One region of the Janthinobacterium sp. OK676 genome, then DNA from elsewhere that is predicted to be linked to it. Evidence: predicted binding sites of a transcription regulator. Region 1 holds the regulator's gene; the other holds the start of a gene.
The links. Region 1 encodes LexA, which represses DNA repair genes until DNA is damaged. Its sites were predicted from a motif close to ACTGTATNNNNATACAGT; they were not measured.
Positions count from the first base shown of each region.

Region 2: the regulator LexA is predicted to act here: its motif matches at 3,834-3,851, upstream of recA (recombinase RecA).

Region 1 covers NZ_FNHA01000002.1:354,486-360,292, forward strand. Annotated here, with positions in the region: gene BLU39_RS05150 (replicative DNA helicase) at 1-330, opposite strand, end outside; gene rplI (50S ribosomal protein L9) at 466-921, opposite strand; gene rpsR (30S ribosomal protein S18) at 949-1,239, opposite strand; gene priB (primosomal replication protein N) at 1,265-1,564, opposite strand; gene rpsF (30S ribosomal protein S6) at 1,585-1,971, opposite strand; gene lexA (transcriptional repressor LexA) at 2,237-2,872, shown strand; gene BLU39_RS05180 (cystathionine gamma-synthase family protein) at 2,943-4,184, opposite strand; gene purF (amidophosphoribosyltransferase) at 4,292-5,807, opposite strand, start outside.
Region 2 covers NZ_FNHA01000003.1:339,645-345,451, reverse strand. Annotated here, with positions in the region: gene BLU39_RS08420 (sodium:solute symporter family protein) at 1-1,118, opposite strand, end outside; gene BLU39_RS08415 (DUF4212 domain-containing protein) at 1,115-1,429, opposite strand; gene BLU39_RS08410 (sensor histidine kinase) at 1,422-2,969, opposite strand; gene BLU39_RS08405 (response regulator) at 2,966-3,700, opposite strand; gene recA (recombinase RecA) at 3,955-5,058, shown strand; gene recX (recombination regulator RecX) at 5,262-5,717, shown strand.

The DNA of each region.
Region 1 (5,807 bases):
GTAACGCCGGATGTTCGCGGCCGATGGCGTGTTTTGCGCCATGGCGTTCAGGTAAGCGAGTCCGCCCACGTCATCGGCCTTGCCGAGCTGGGTCAGGGTTTCAAAAACAGTAATGACATCGGCTGGCTTGGAAGCGTTAACCATCTTGACGATTTGCTCGAAGATGATGCGATGGTCATAGCGATAGAAATCCTCCGCATGCATGAAGTCGGCGATGCGGTCATACGCGGCATTGTCGCGCAGCAGACCACCGATGACGGATTGTTCTGCTTCGATCGAATGCGGCGGAATACGGAGGGAATCCAGTTGCGGATCAGAGGGGGCGTTCATGGCGCGAATTATACCCGCTTCGGCGTGCTGGCAAAAATAAAGGGCTGAAATTGAGCGAAAAAAAGGCCACAAAAAAGCCGGGCGAACCCGGCTTTTCATAGTGCGGCAATGCTTGCGGGCCAGGCCCGCAGACAATTACGCGTTCGCGTCTGGAACGACAGCGATAACAACTTCCACGACCACGTCGGTGTGCAGAGCAACCGAAACGTTGTGCTCGCCAACGATCTTCAGCGGGCCGGTAGGCATGCGGATTTGTGCTTTTTCAACAGCAAAACCTTGCTTGGTCAGCGCTTCAGCGATGTCGAAGTTAGTGACGGAACCGAACAGACGGCCATCGACGCCAGCTTTTTGAGCAACTTGAACGGTCAGGCCGCTCAGTTTTTCGCCCTGGGCTTGCGATGCGGCCAGTTTGGCGGCAGCAGCTTTTTCCAGTTCGGCGCGCTTGACTTCGAATTCAGCCACAGCGGTTGCCGTAGCACGACGTGCCAGGCGTTGTGGGATCAGGAAGTTACGTGCGTAACCGTCTTTGACTTTGACGACTTCGCCGAGGTTACCGACGTTAACAACTTTTTCTAACAGAATGATTTGCATAGTTCTTCTCCAGGAATATCTGACCGATTAAGCGTGGTGCAGATCGGTGTATGGCAGCAGCGCGAGGAAGCGAGCGCGCTTGATTGCGGTGTCGACTTGGCGCTGGTAGTGCGCTTTGGTACCGGTCAGGCGCGCTGGCATGATCTTGCCGTTTTCCTGGACGAAGTCTTTCAGCGTGTCGACGTCTTTGTAGTCGACTTGCTCAACGTGAGCTGCCGTGAAGCGGCAGAACTTCTTACGTTTGAACAATGGGTTTTGCTGTTTGCGTTTTTCTTTAAGCTTGAGCTTATTTTTGTCGAACTTTTTACCGAATGCCATGTCAGGCTCCTGTATCTAAAATGCGCTAGTCGGGAATGACTGCACTAAAATCAATGATGTGAAACACCAAACTCTTGCTGTTGCGGCTTTTTCTGGCCAGGAAACCCGTGAACTGATAGATCCCGCCCAAGCTTGCCTGACTGAACCGGCCTGAGATTTCGCCAGCGGCTAGCGCGGCAACATCAAACTCGGTCAAACGGGCAATCCCTGCTTCCATCTGCTGCGAACTGTGTTGCAATACTGCATTCACAATCGGCAGCCCTGCCGGGGTGTAGCGCAATATTTCGCGCTCGGCAATGATGGCGGTTACTTGTAGCTGGTTCAGCGCACGATCCTGGTCAAAAATTAAGCGGCTGCGGCTGGAGCGGCTGCTGGTGCTTCGGTGCGGTGGCTTTTGGCCGCGTCTTCGCGTTGTACCGATTTCATCATCGGCGAAGGAGCTGTTTCAGCTTTCTTCATTTTAACGGTCAGGTGACGCAACACGGCATCATTGAATTTGAATGCTGTTTCCAACTCGACCAGGGTCTCGTTGTCGCATTCGATGTTCAGGCAGATGTAGTGTGCTTTAGGCAGCTTTTGGATCGAGTAAGCCATTTGACGGCGGCCCCAATCTTCCACGCGGTGAACCGAACCGCCGCGGGTGGTTACGCTGGCTTTGTAGCGTTCGATCATCGCGGGCACTTGCTCGCTTTGGTCCGGATGGACGATAAAGACTATTTCATAATGACGCATGCAAACTCCTTCAGGTCGGATTGATAATCGCCCACCCCGGCGTCAAGACGGGTGTGGGAAGGTCAGCCGAAGATTATAACCGCCTTTCGCAAACTATTCAATCATTGCTTGCGCCGCGCCCACCAAGCCGCCCCTTTCTTGCCCGGATAGCAGTATTTCTTTCAAAATCACGCAAAAAGGCCGAAATCCCCTTGCATAGTGCGCGATACTGTACAAAAATACAGACTGTTCATATAGACAGCATTTTAGTATGCACCCACCGCTCATGATCAAGCTGACAGCACGACAAGAACAAATCCTGAACCTGATCAAGGACGCGATTGAAAACACGGGTTTTCCTCCTACCCGTGCCGAAATCGCCAATGAACTGGGTTTCAAATCGGCCAACGCGGCCGAAGAGCATTTGCAGGCCCTGGCCCGCAAGGGCGCGATCGAGATTTCGCCCGGCACCTCGCGCGGCATCCGCCTGATCGGCGCGGCCGCCGAAGCGCCGCCATCGAAAGTGCCGGCAGCGCTGCTGATGTCGCTGCCCCTGATCGGCCGGGTGGCGGCGGGCTCGCCCATCCTGGCGCAGGAAAACCTGGAAGCGAGCTACAACGTGGACCCTGCCCTGTTCTCGGCCAAGCCCGACTTCCTGCTCAAGGTGCGCGGCTGGTCCATGCGCGACGCCGGCATCATGGATGGCGACTTGCTGGCCGTGAAAAAAGTCGACAGCGCCAAGAATGGCCAGATCGTCGTCGCCCGCATCGGCGACGAAGTCACCGTCAAGCGCTACAAGAAGACGGGCTCCGTCATCGAACTGCTGCCTGAAAACCCGGACTTCAAGGTGATTACCGTGTCGCCGGAAGATGAGTTCGCCCTGGAAGGCTTGGCGGTAGGACTCATGCGCAGCTGGCATTAAGCTTTTAGCGTAAAAAAAGGGCCGCGACAGCATGACTGTCGCGGCCCTTTTTTACATTATGCGCGGCTGCTTATGCGTCCAGCGCATTGCTGAAATCCTCGAGCAGATCGGCCTCATCTTCGATGCCCACCGACACGCGGATCAGGGATTCGGCGATACCCATGCTGGCGCGACGCTCGGCCCCCATCTCGTAGAAAATCGTGTGGGCGACGGGAATGACGAGGGTGCGCGTGTCGCCGAGGTTGCTCGCTGGAATGGCCAAGTTCAAACGGTTGAGGAAATCGAAGCAGTCGATGCCGTCTTTCAGCTCAAAGCTGAACAGCGAGCCATAGCTGCGGAACAAGTCCGTCGCCAGCGCGTGCTGCGGGTGCGACGCCAGGCCCGGGTAATGCACGGCCGCCACTCTCGGGTCGGCGGCCAGCATGGTGGCCAGCGCCAGGGCGTTCGAGCAAGTGCGGTCCATGCGCAAGGCCATGGTTTCCGCGCCGACGGCGATATGGTGCGCCGCCTCCGGCCCCAGCGAGGCGCCGAAGTCGCGCAAGGCCTTGGCACGGATTTGCGCGATGCCCCATTGCGCGGGCGCCGCCTTTTTGTAATTCTCAAAGATATTCGGATATTGCGTCCAGTCGAACACGCCCGTGTCCGTCAAGCTGCCGCCCAGGGCATTGCCGTGGCCGCCGATCGATTTCGTCAAGGCATTGACCACCAGGCCCGCGCCCACGGCTTTCGGGCGGAACAGATATGGCGTCGTCATCGTGTTGTCGACGATGTACAAGATGCCTTTTTCGCGGCACAGGTCGCCGATTTTCTTCAGGTCGGCGATCTGCGTGCGCGGATTGGCGATGGTTTCCACGAACACGATGCGCGTGGCCGGCGTGATGGCGGCCGCCACGTTGGCCACGTCCGTGGCGTCGACGAAGGACACGCCGATACCCTGCCCCGTCACCGTTTGCCACAGGCTGTTGGTGTTGCCAAACAAGAAGGCCGACGACACGACATGGTCGCCCGCGCGCAGCAACGATTGCACCACGGCGCCGATGGCACCCATGCCGGTGGAGAAGCACAGGGTCGCCACGCCGTCTTCCATCTGGTTGACCTTGTCTTCCAGCGCGGAAACGGTCGGGTTACCCTGGCGGCCGTAGCGGAAGCCCGCTTCCTTGCCTTGGAACACGGACGCCAGCTGGCGCGCATCGGCGTAGCCAAAGGCAACGGAGGTATGCACGGGCTTGTGCAAGGAGCCGTGCTCGATGCCCTTGCGGCGGTCGTTATGCAGGATGGTGGTGGTGAAGCCGTAGTTTTTTTTGGTGGTCATGGTGGAAGTTCCAAAATACTCGTCTTGCCGCTTAACCCAAGGCAAGTGCTGGGGTCAGACCTGAAGGTCCGCCCCCAAAAAAAGCCCGGCATCGGCCGGGCAGGTACTTATGCTTCCGTTGTCGCCAGGTTCAGGTTCAGTTGGGAACGTGGCGTATCTTCGGGCGCTGCCGCCTTCGGATGGTGGCGCGCATATTCCAGGCGGTCCAGGTATTCCTGCGACACGTCGCCCGTCACGTAGACGCCATCGAAGCACGAAGCCTCGAAGTTCGTCAGGGCCGGGTTGACGTCGGCGATGGCCTGCTTCAGCGCGCCGATATCCTGGTAGACCAGGTAATCGGCCGTGATTTCGCGGCACACCTCTTCCGTCGTGCGGCCGTAGGCGATCAGCTCGTCGCGCGTCGGCATGTCGATGCCGTACACGTTCGGGTAGATCACCGGTGGCGCGGCCGAAGCGAAGATGACCTTCGTCGCACCGGCTTCACGCGCCATCTGCACGATTTCACGGCTGGTGGTGCCGCGCACGATGGAATCGTCGACCAGCAGCACGACTTTGTCCTTGAACTCGGACGGGATCGCGTTGAGCTTCTGGCGCACGGATTTCTTGCGCGCCGCCTGACCCGGCATGATGAAGGTGCGGCCGATGTAGCGGTTCTTGATGAAGCCTTCGCGGTACTCGATGTTCAGCGCCATGGCCAGCTGGATGGCGGCCGGACGCGAGGAATCGGGAATCGGCATGACCACGTCGATATGCACGCCTGGCAATTCGGCGCGGATCTTCTCGGCCAGGTATTCGCCCATTTTCAGGCGCGTGGCGTACACGGAAGCGCCGTCGATGACGGAGTCGGGACGGGCCAGGTAGACGAATTCGAACACGCACGGGTTCAGGCTGGCGTTGTCGGCGCACTGGGCGCTGTGCAATTGCTTGTCGGCGTCGATGAACACGGCTTCGCCGGGACCGATGTCGCGCACGAAGCGGAAACCCATGCCTTCCAGGGCCACGGATTCGGAAGCGATCAGGTATTCGGGACCTTGCTCCGTTTCATTGATGCCCAGGCACAGCGGACGGATGCCGTGCGGATCGCGGAAGGCCAGCAAGCCCACGCCGGCGATTTGCGCGACGGCGGCATAGCCACCCTTGACGCGGCGGTTCAGCACGGTAACGGCCTTGAAGATGGCTTCCGGGTCCAGGTTCAGGCCCGTCGTCGCTTCCTGGATTTCATGCGCGAGCACATTGAGCAGCACTTCCGAATCGGAATCGGTATTGATGTGGCGGCGGTCGTTCTTGAACATTTCCTGTTTCAACTGTTCCCAGTTGGTCAGGTTGCCATTGTGCGCCAGGGTGATGCCGAACGGCGCATTCACATAGAACGGTTGTGCTTCCTCTTCGCTCGACGATCCGGCCGTCGGATAACGGCAGTGGCCGATACCCGAGTTGCCTTGCAGCGAACGCATGTTACGCGTGCGGAAGACGTCACGCACGAGGCCGTTGGCTTTGTGCATGGAAAACATACTGCTGTGATTGGTCGCAATCCCTGCCGCGTCCTGACCGCGATGTTGCAGGAGCAACAATGCATCATAGAGCAATTGATTGACAGGTTGATGGGAAACGACGCCGACGATG
Region 2 (5,807 bases), on a different contig from region 1:
ATGTCGGACTGCTCGCGGTCGGCGGCGGGAAACGGCTGCGCGTGCGGAATGATGGGCTCGGCGCGTTTCTGGTTCTGCGCCTGCGCCGCCTGCCACAGCACGCGTGCCTCGTCCGGACTCTTCGGATAGGCGATCAGGTAGCGCTCCGCGTTGCGGATGTCGAACAGCGAGGCATTGCGCTGGCGCAAACTGTCGAGCTGGCGCTGGGCCGCCAGGCGGCCTTGCTCCCAGGAAGCGGGCAAGCCATCGATGCGCGCCTGGTAGCTTTGCGCGCGCTGGCGGAAGATGGCGCGCACTTCGTTTTCTTTCGGGTCCGTTTCCAGCACGTGTTCGCGCGCGCTCAGCTGCGTCAGCACCTTGCCATAGGCGATCTGCGGCACGGGATTGTCCGCATGCTTGACCGACAGCCACATGGCGGGAATCAGGAAGGCGACGAGGATGATGATGTATTGGGCCACCTGCGTCCACGTGATGGCGCGCATGCCGCCCAGAAAGGAGCACACGAGAATGCTGGCCAGGCCCAGGAAGATGCCGACGGAAAAATCCACGCCTGTGAAGCGCGAGGCGATCAGGCCGACGGCGTAGATCTGCGCCACCACATAGGTAAACGACACGATGATGGTGGCGGCCACGGCCACCACGCGCACGCTGGCGCCCCGCTTGTCGGTGCCGCTGCCGTAGCGGGCGGCGAGGAAATCGGGAATCGTGTATTGGCTGAACTTGCGCAGGTAGGGCGCGATCAATAGCGCCACCAGGCAATAGCCGCCCGTCCAGCCCATGATGAAGGCCAGGCCGTCGAAGCCGTTCAGGTACAGGCCGCCGGCCAGGCTGATGAAGCTGGCGGCCGAGATCCAGTCGGCGGCCGTGGCCATGCCGTTGAACATGGCCGGCACCCGGCGCCCCGCCACATAGTATTCGGTGACGTTCGAGGTGCGGCTGATGACGCCGATGGTGGCGTACAGGGTGATGGTGACGAGCATGAACAGATAGCCTATCCACGCGCGCGGCATGCCTTCCTGTTCCAGCACGGACAAGGCCAGCAGGAAGGCGGCGAAACCGGCCGTAAACAGCAGGTAGTAGCGGCTCAGCCGGGCAAAGAAGCTGCGCTGGCCGCTCATGCTCGCTCCTCGGCATGGAAGTCGCGGTCCAGGCGCCGCATGCGCCAGGCATAGAAGGCGATGATGGCCAGGTACACGAGCGAGGCGCCCTGGGCCGCCATATAGAAGGGCAGGGGCCAGCCGAACAGGTTCAGGTGCAGCAGCTCGCGCGCATAGAACACGGTCAGGAAGCCCGTCAGCAGCCAGACCAGCAACAGGATGGCCGTCAGGCGCCGCGTCTTGCGCCAGTGGATATCGCGGCGCGCCTGCAGCTCGGGGCTGGGCGCGTGCGATGGCCGCGGCGGAGAAACGGGTGGGCTCGGCTTATCCATACGTGATGTCATCCTCTTCTGGCGCCTCCGGCAACAGCAGGGCGATGCTCAGGCGCAGCAGGGTGCCCGGCAGTTTCGGCGACTGCGCGCGCGGATTGTTGAAAATATCGACTTCCGCGCCGTGCTGCTGGGCAATCTCGCGCACGATGGCCAGGCCCAGGCCGCTGCCGTCCACATTGCTGCCAAGAATGCGGTAAAAGCGCTCGAACACGTGGGCCCGCTCGGCCGGCGCGATGCCTGGGCCCGTATCTTCCACCTCCAGGATGGCCAGTTCCAGGGTGCTGCGCACGCGCACCGTGACGCTGCCGCCCGTCGGCGTGTAGCGCAGGGCATTGTCGATCAGGTTGCTCAGCAGCTCGCGCAGCATCATGGCATTGCCGGAAATCATGATCGAATACGCGGGCTGTTCGAAGCCCAGGTCGATATGCTGGGCAAACGAGGCTTGCACCCAGTCCTGCACCACGCCGCGCGCCAGTTCGCTCAGCTCGATCGGTTCGAACGCCGTGCCCGCCTGCGGCTGGTTTTCCGCGCGCGCCAGGGCCAGCAACTGGTTGACCAGGCGCGTGGCCGCTTCCGAACTTTTCGCCAGTTGCAGCAGCGAGCGGTGGATTTCATCGTGGTCGGTCTGGCGCAGGGCCAGTTCGGACTGCATGCGCATGCCGGCCAGCGGCGTCTTCATCTGGTGCGCCGCGTCGGCGATGAAGCGTTTCTGCATGTCGATCGACAGCGACAGCCGCGCCAGCATCTCGTTGAGCGAACCGACCAGCGGCGTGATTTCCTCGGGTACCTGGCCCGATTCGATGGGAGATAGATCGTCGGGCGGCCGCGCGCGTATGCGTTCCTGCAATTGCGCCAGCGGCGACAGGCCGCGCGCCAGGGCAAACCAGACGAGGGCCAGGATCACGGGCAGGATGATGAACTGCGGCAAGATCACGCCCTTGATGATTTCATTGGCCAGCTGGGCGCGCTTTTCCAGGGTTTCCGCCACTTGCACCAGCGCGCGGCTTTGCTCATCGTCGTTGCCGGAAGGAATGTCGAGATAGCTGAACGCCACGCGCACGGGCGTGCCGTGGATGGTGTCGTTGCGAAACAGCACCATGCCGCTGCGGTATTTGTCGGGGTCCTGCGGCGGCGGCAAATCGCGGTCGCCGGCCAGGTATTCGCCGCGCGGGCCCACCACCAGGTAATACAGGGTGTCGACATCGTCGCCGCGCAGCAAGTCGCGTCCGTTATTATTGCTGCCCTTTTCGTTCTTGTCGGGCGCGCGGCGCAGCATGGCGCCGTCCGCCTGCTTGACCTGCTGCGTGAGCACCGTCACGCTGTCTTCCAGCGCATGGTCGAACGGCTGATTGGCGATGCCCTTGGCCACCAGATAGGTGATGGCGATGCTCATCGGCCACAGCAGCAGCAGGGGCGCCAGCATCCAGTCGAGGATTTCGCCGAACAGCGAGTGCTCGATGGTGTCGTCCTGCTCCGTGGTGGGCGGCTCGAACCAGTCGTCGTCGTCCGGATCGTCCGCTGGCGCCTCGCGCGCCTTCACTTGCTGGCGGGTCCGCTGGCAGGGCTTGCCGACTCGCCCGCTTCGGCGTTCAGGCGCGCCGCTTCCGAGTATTTTTCCAGGCAATAGCCGAGGCCGCGCACGGTGGCGATGCGCACGCCGCCCACCTCGATCTTCTTGCGCAGGCGGTGCACATACACTTCGATGGCGTTGTTCGACACTTCCTCGCCCCATTCGCACAGATGGTCGACCAGCTGCTCTTTCGACACGAGGCGGCCGGTGCGGCCCAGCAAGATTTCCAGCAAGCCCAATTCGCGCGCCGACAGGTCGAGCATCTGGTCGTTGATGTAGGCGCTGCGCCCTACCTGGTCGTAGCTGAGAGGGCCGTGCTTGATGATGGTGGCGCCGCCGCCGGCGCCGCGGCGCGTCAGGGCGCGCACTCTTGCCTCCAGTTCCGACAAGGCGAACGGCTTGGCCATATAATCATCGGCACCGAGGTCGAGGCCATTGACGCGTTGTTCGATGGAATCGGCGGCCGTCAGGATCAGCACGGGCAGCAGCGAGGCGCGCGCGCGCAGGCGGCGCAGCACTTCCAGTCCGGACATTTTCGGCAGGCCCAGGTCGAGGATCAGCAAGTCGAATTCCTGGGTGGACAGGGCCGTATCGGCCTCCTGGCCCGTCTTGACGTAGTCGATCGCATAACCGGACTGGCGCAGCGAGCGGGTCAGGCCATCGGCCAGCACGCTGTCATCTTCGGCAAGTAAAATACGCATGGTGCACTTCCTATGCTTGCGGCGGTAGAAGCTTGTATTGTGTTTCATTTTCCGCAAGGTGGCGAATTTTTATGAAAATCCGCGGTTGTATTGATCTGTTTCAAAACAAATCCACGTTCCGCTTGCATTGATCACTGTTTTTTTATACAGTACTGTCTGTGTAAAGAATTTAACCCACTGGCGCTATCGCAGGCTGCACGGTTCACGTAGATGCGTCACGCGAATCCGCAACTGTAGAACGGCTGAAAGAACATATGGACGATAAAAAAGCTGTAGTACCCGCATCGGAAAAAGCCAAGGCGCTCGCCGCCGCACTGGCGCAGATCGAGAAGCAGTTTGGCAAAGGTTCGGTCATGCGCATGGATGCCAGCGCACCGATCGAAGAAGTGCAAGTCGTGTCGACCGGTTCGCTCGGCCTCGATATCGCGCTGGGCGTGGGCGGCTTGCCGCGCGGCCGCGTGGTGGAAATCTACGGTCCGGAATCGTCGGGTAAAACCACCTTGACCCTGCAAACCATCGCCGAAATGCAAAAACTGGGCGGCACGTGCGCCTTTATCGACGCCGAGCATGCGCTGGACGTCGGTTACGCGCAAAAGCTGGGCGTGAACCTGCACGAATTGCTGATCTCGCAACCGGACACGGGCGAGCAGGCACTGGAAATCTGCGACGCCCTCGTGCGTTCGGGCAGCGTCGACCTCGTCGTCATCGACTCCGTGGCCGCGCTGACGCCACGCGCCGAGATCGAAGGCGACATGGGCGATTCCCTGCCAGGCCTGCAAGCGCGCCTGATGTCGCAAGCCCTGCGCAAGCTGACCGGCTCCATCAACCGCACCAATACCCTGGTCATCTTCATCAACCAGATCCGCATGAAGATCGGCGTGATGTTCGGCAGCCCGGAAACAACCACGGGCGGCAATGCGCTGAAATTCTACGCCTCCGTGCGCCTCGATATCCGCCGCACCGGCTCGATCAAGTCCGGCGATGAAGTGATCGGCAACGAAACCAAGGTCAAGGTCGTCAAGAACAAGATCGCGCCACCGTTCAAGGAAGCGCACTTCGATATCTTGTACGGCGCAGGCACTTCGCGCGAAGGCGAAATCCTGGACCTGGGCTCGGATGCCAAGATCGTGGAAAAATCCGGCTCGTGGTACAGCTACAACGGCGAACGCATCGGCCAGGGCAAGGACAACGCCCGCGCCTTCCTGCAAGAGCGTCCGGCGCTGGCCCGCGAAATCGAAAACAAGGTCCGCGCTTCGCTGGGCGTGCGCGAACTGCCGCCGCTGGCTGCTGAAAAGCCGGAAAAAGCCGATAAAGCCGCCGACAAGGCTGCCAAGGCTGCGGAAGCCAAGCCAGAGTAGGTCGGATTAGCGCGGCAAAGCCGCGCGTAATCCGACAACGCCACAGACGTCAACAATGTTGTCGGATTACGGCCCAAGGGGCCTAATCCGACCTACGCATGGCTTGCCGCAAGGTAGGACCATGATCGCCGTCCCGCGCTGTTGCGCCGGGCGGCGATTGTGTTTGGGTGACGTGATCGTGGAATGAAAGACAAGGTGGGTGTATGGCCGCAGTACAACTAAGCCTGAAGGGCAGGGCGCTACGCTTTTTGTCGATGCGCGAACACAGCCGCATGGAATTGCGGCGCAAGCTGCAGCGCCATGCGCAGGAGGGCGATGACGTGGAAGCCTTGCTCGACAGCCTGGAGCAAGCCAACTGGCTGTCGCAGGAGCGCTTTTCCGAGTCGCTGATCCACCGCCGCTCGGCCCGCTTCGGCAACAGCCGCATCATGGCGGAGTTGCAAAGCCATGGCATCGGCGGCGAAGCGCTGCAGGAACTCAAGGCGGGCCTGGCCGAAGGCGAAGTTGCGCGCGCCTGCGACGTATGGCGCCGCAAGTTCGGGCAAGTGGCGCAGGACGCCGAGCAGCGCAGCAAGCAGATGCGCTTCCTGATGCAGCGCGGCTTTTCCCAGCGCGCCGTACAGGTGGCCTTGAAGGGGCTGGAGCCCGACGAGGAATAAGGCCGGCCAGGGCGCGCCGGCCGCCTTCGCCGTGCCGCCACGAACTGCGCTTTCAAACGCCGTCTGTTTCCCGTATGGCGACGCCGCGCG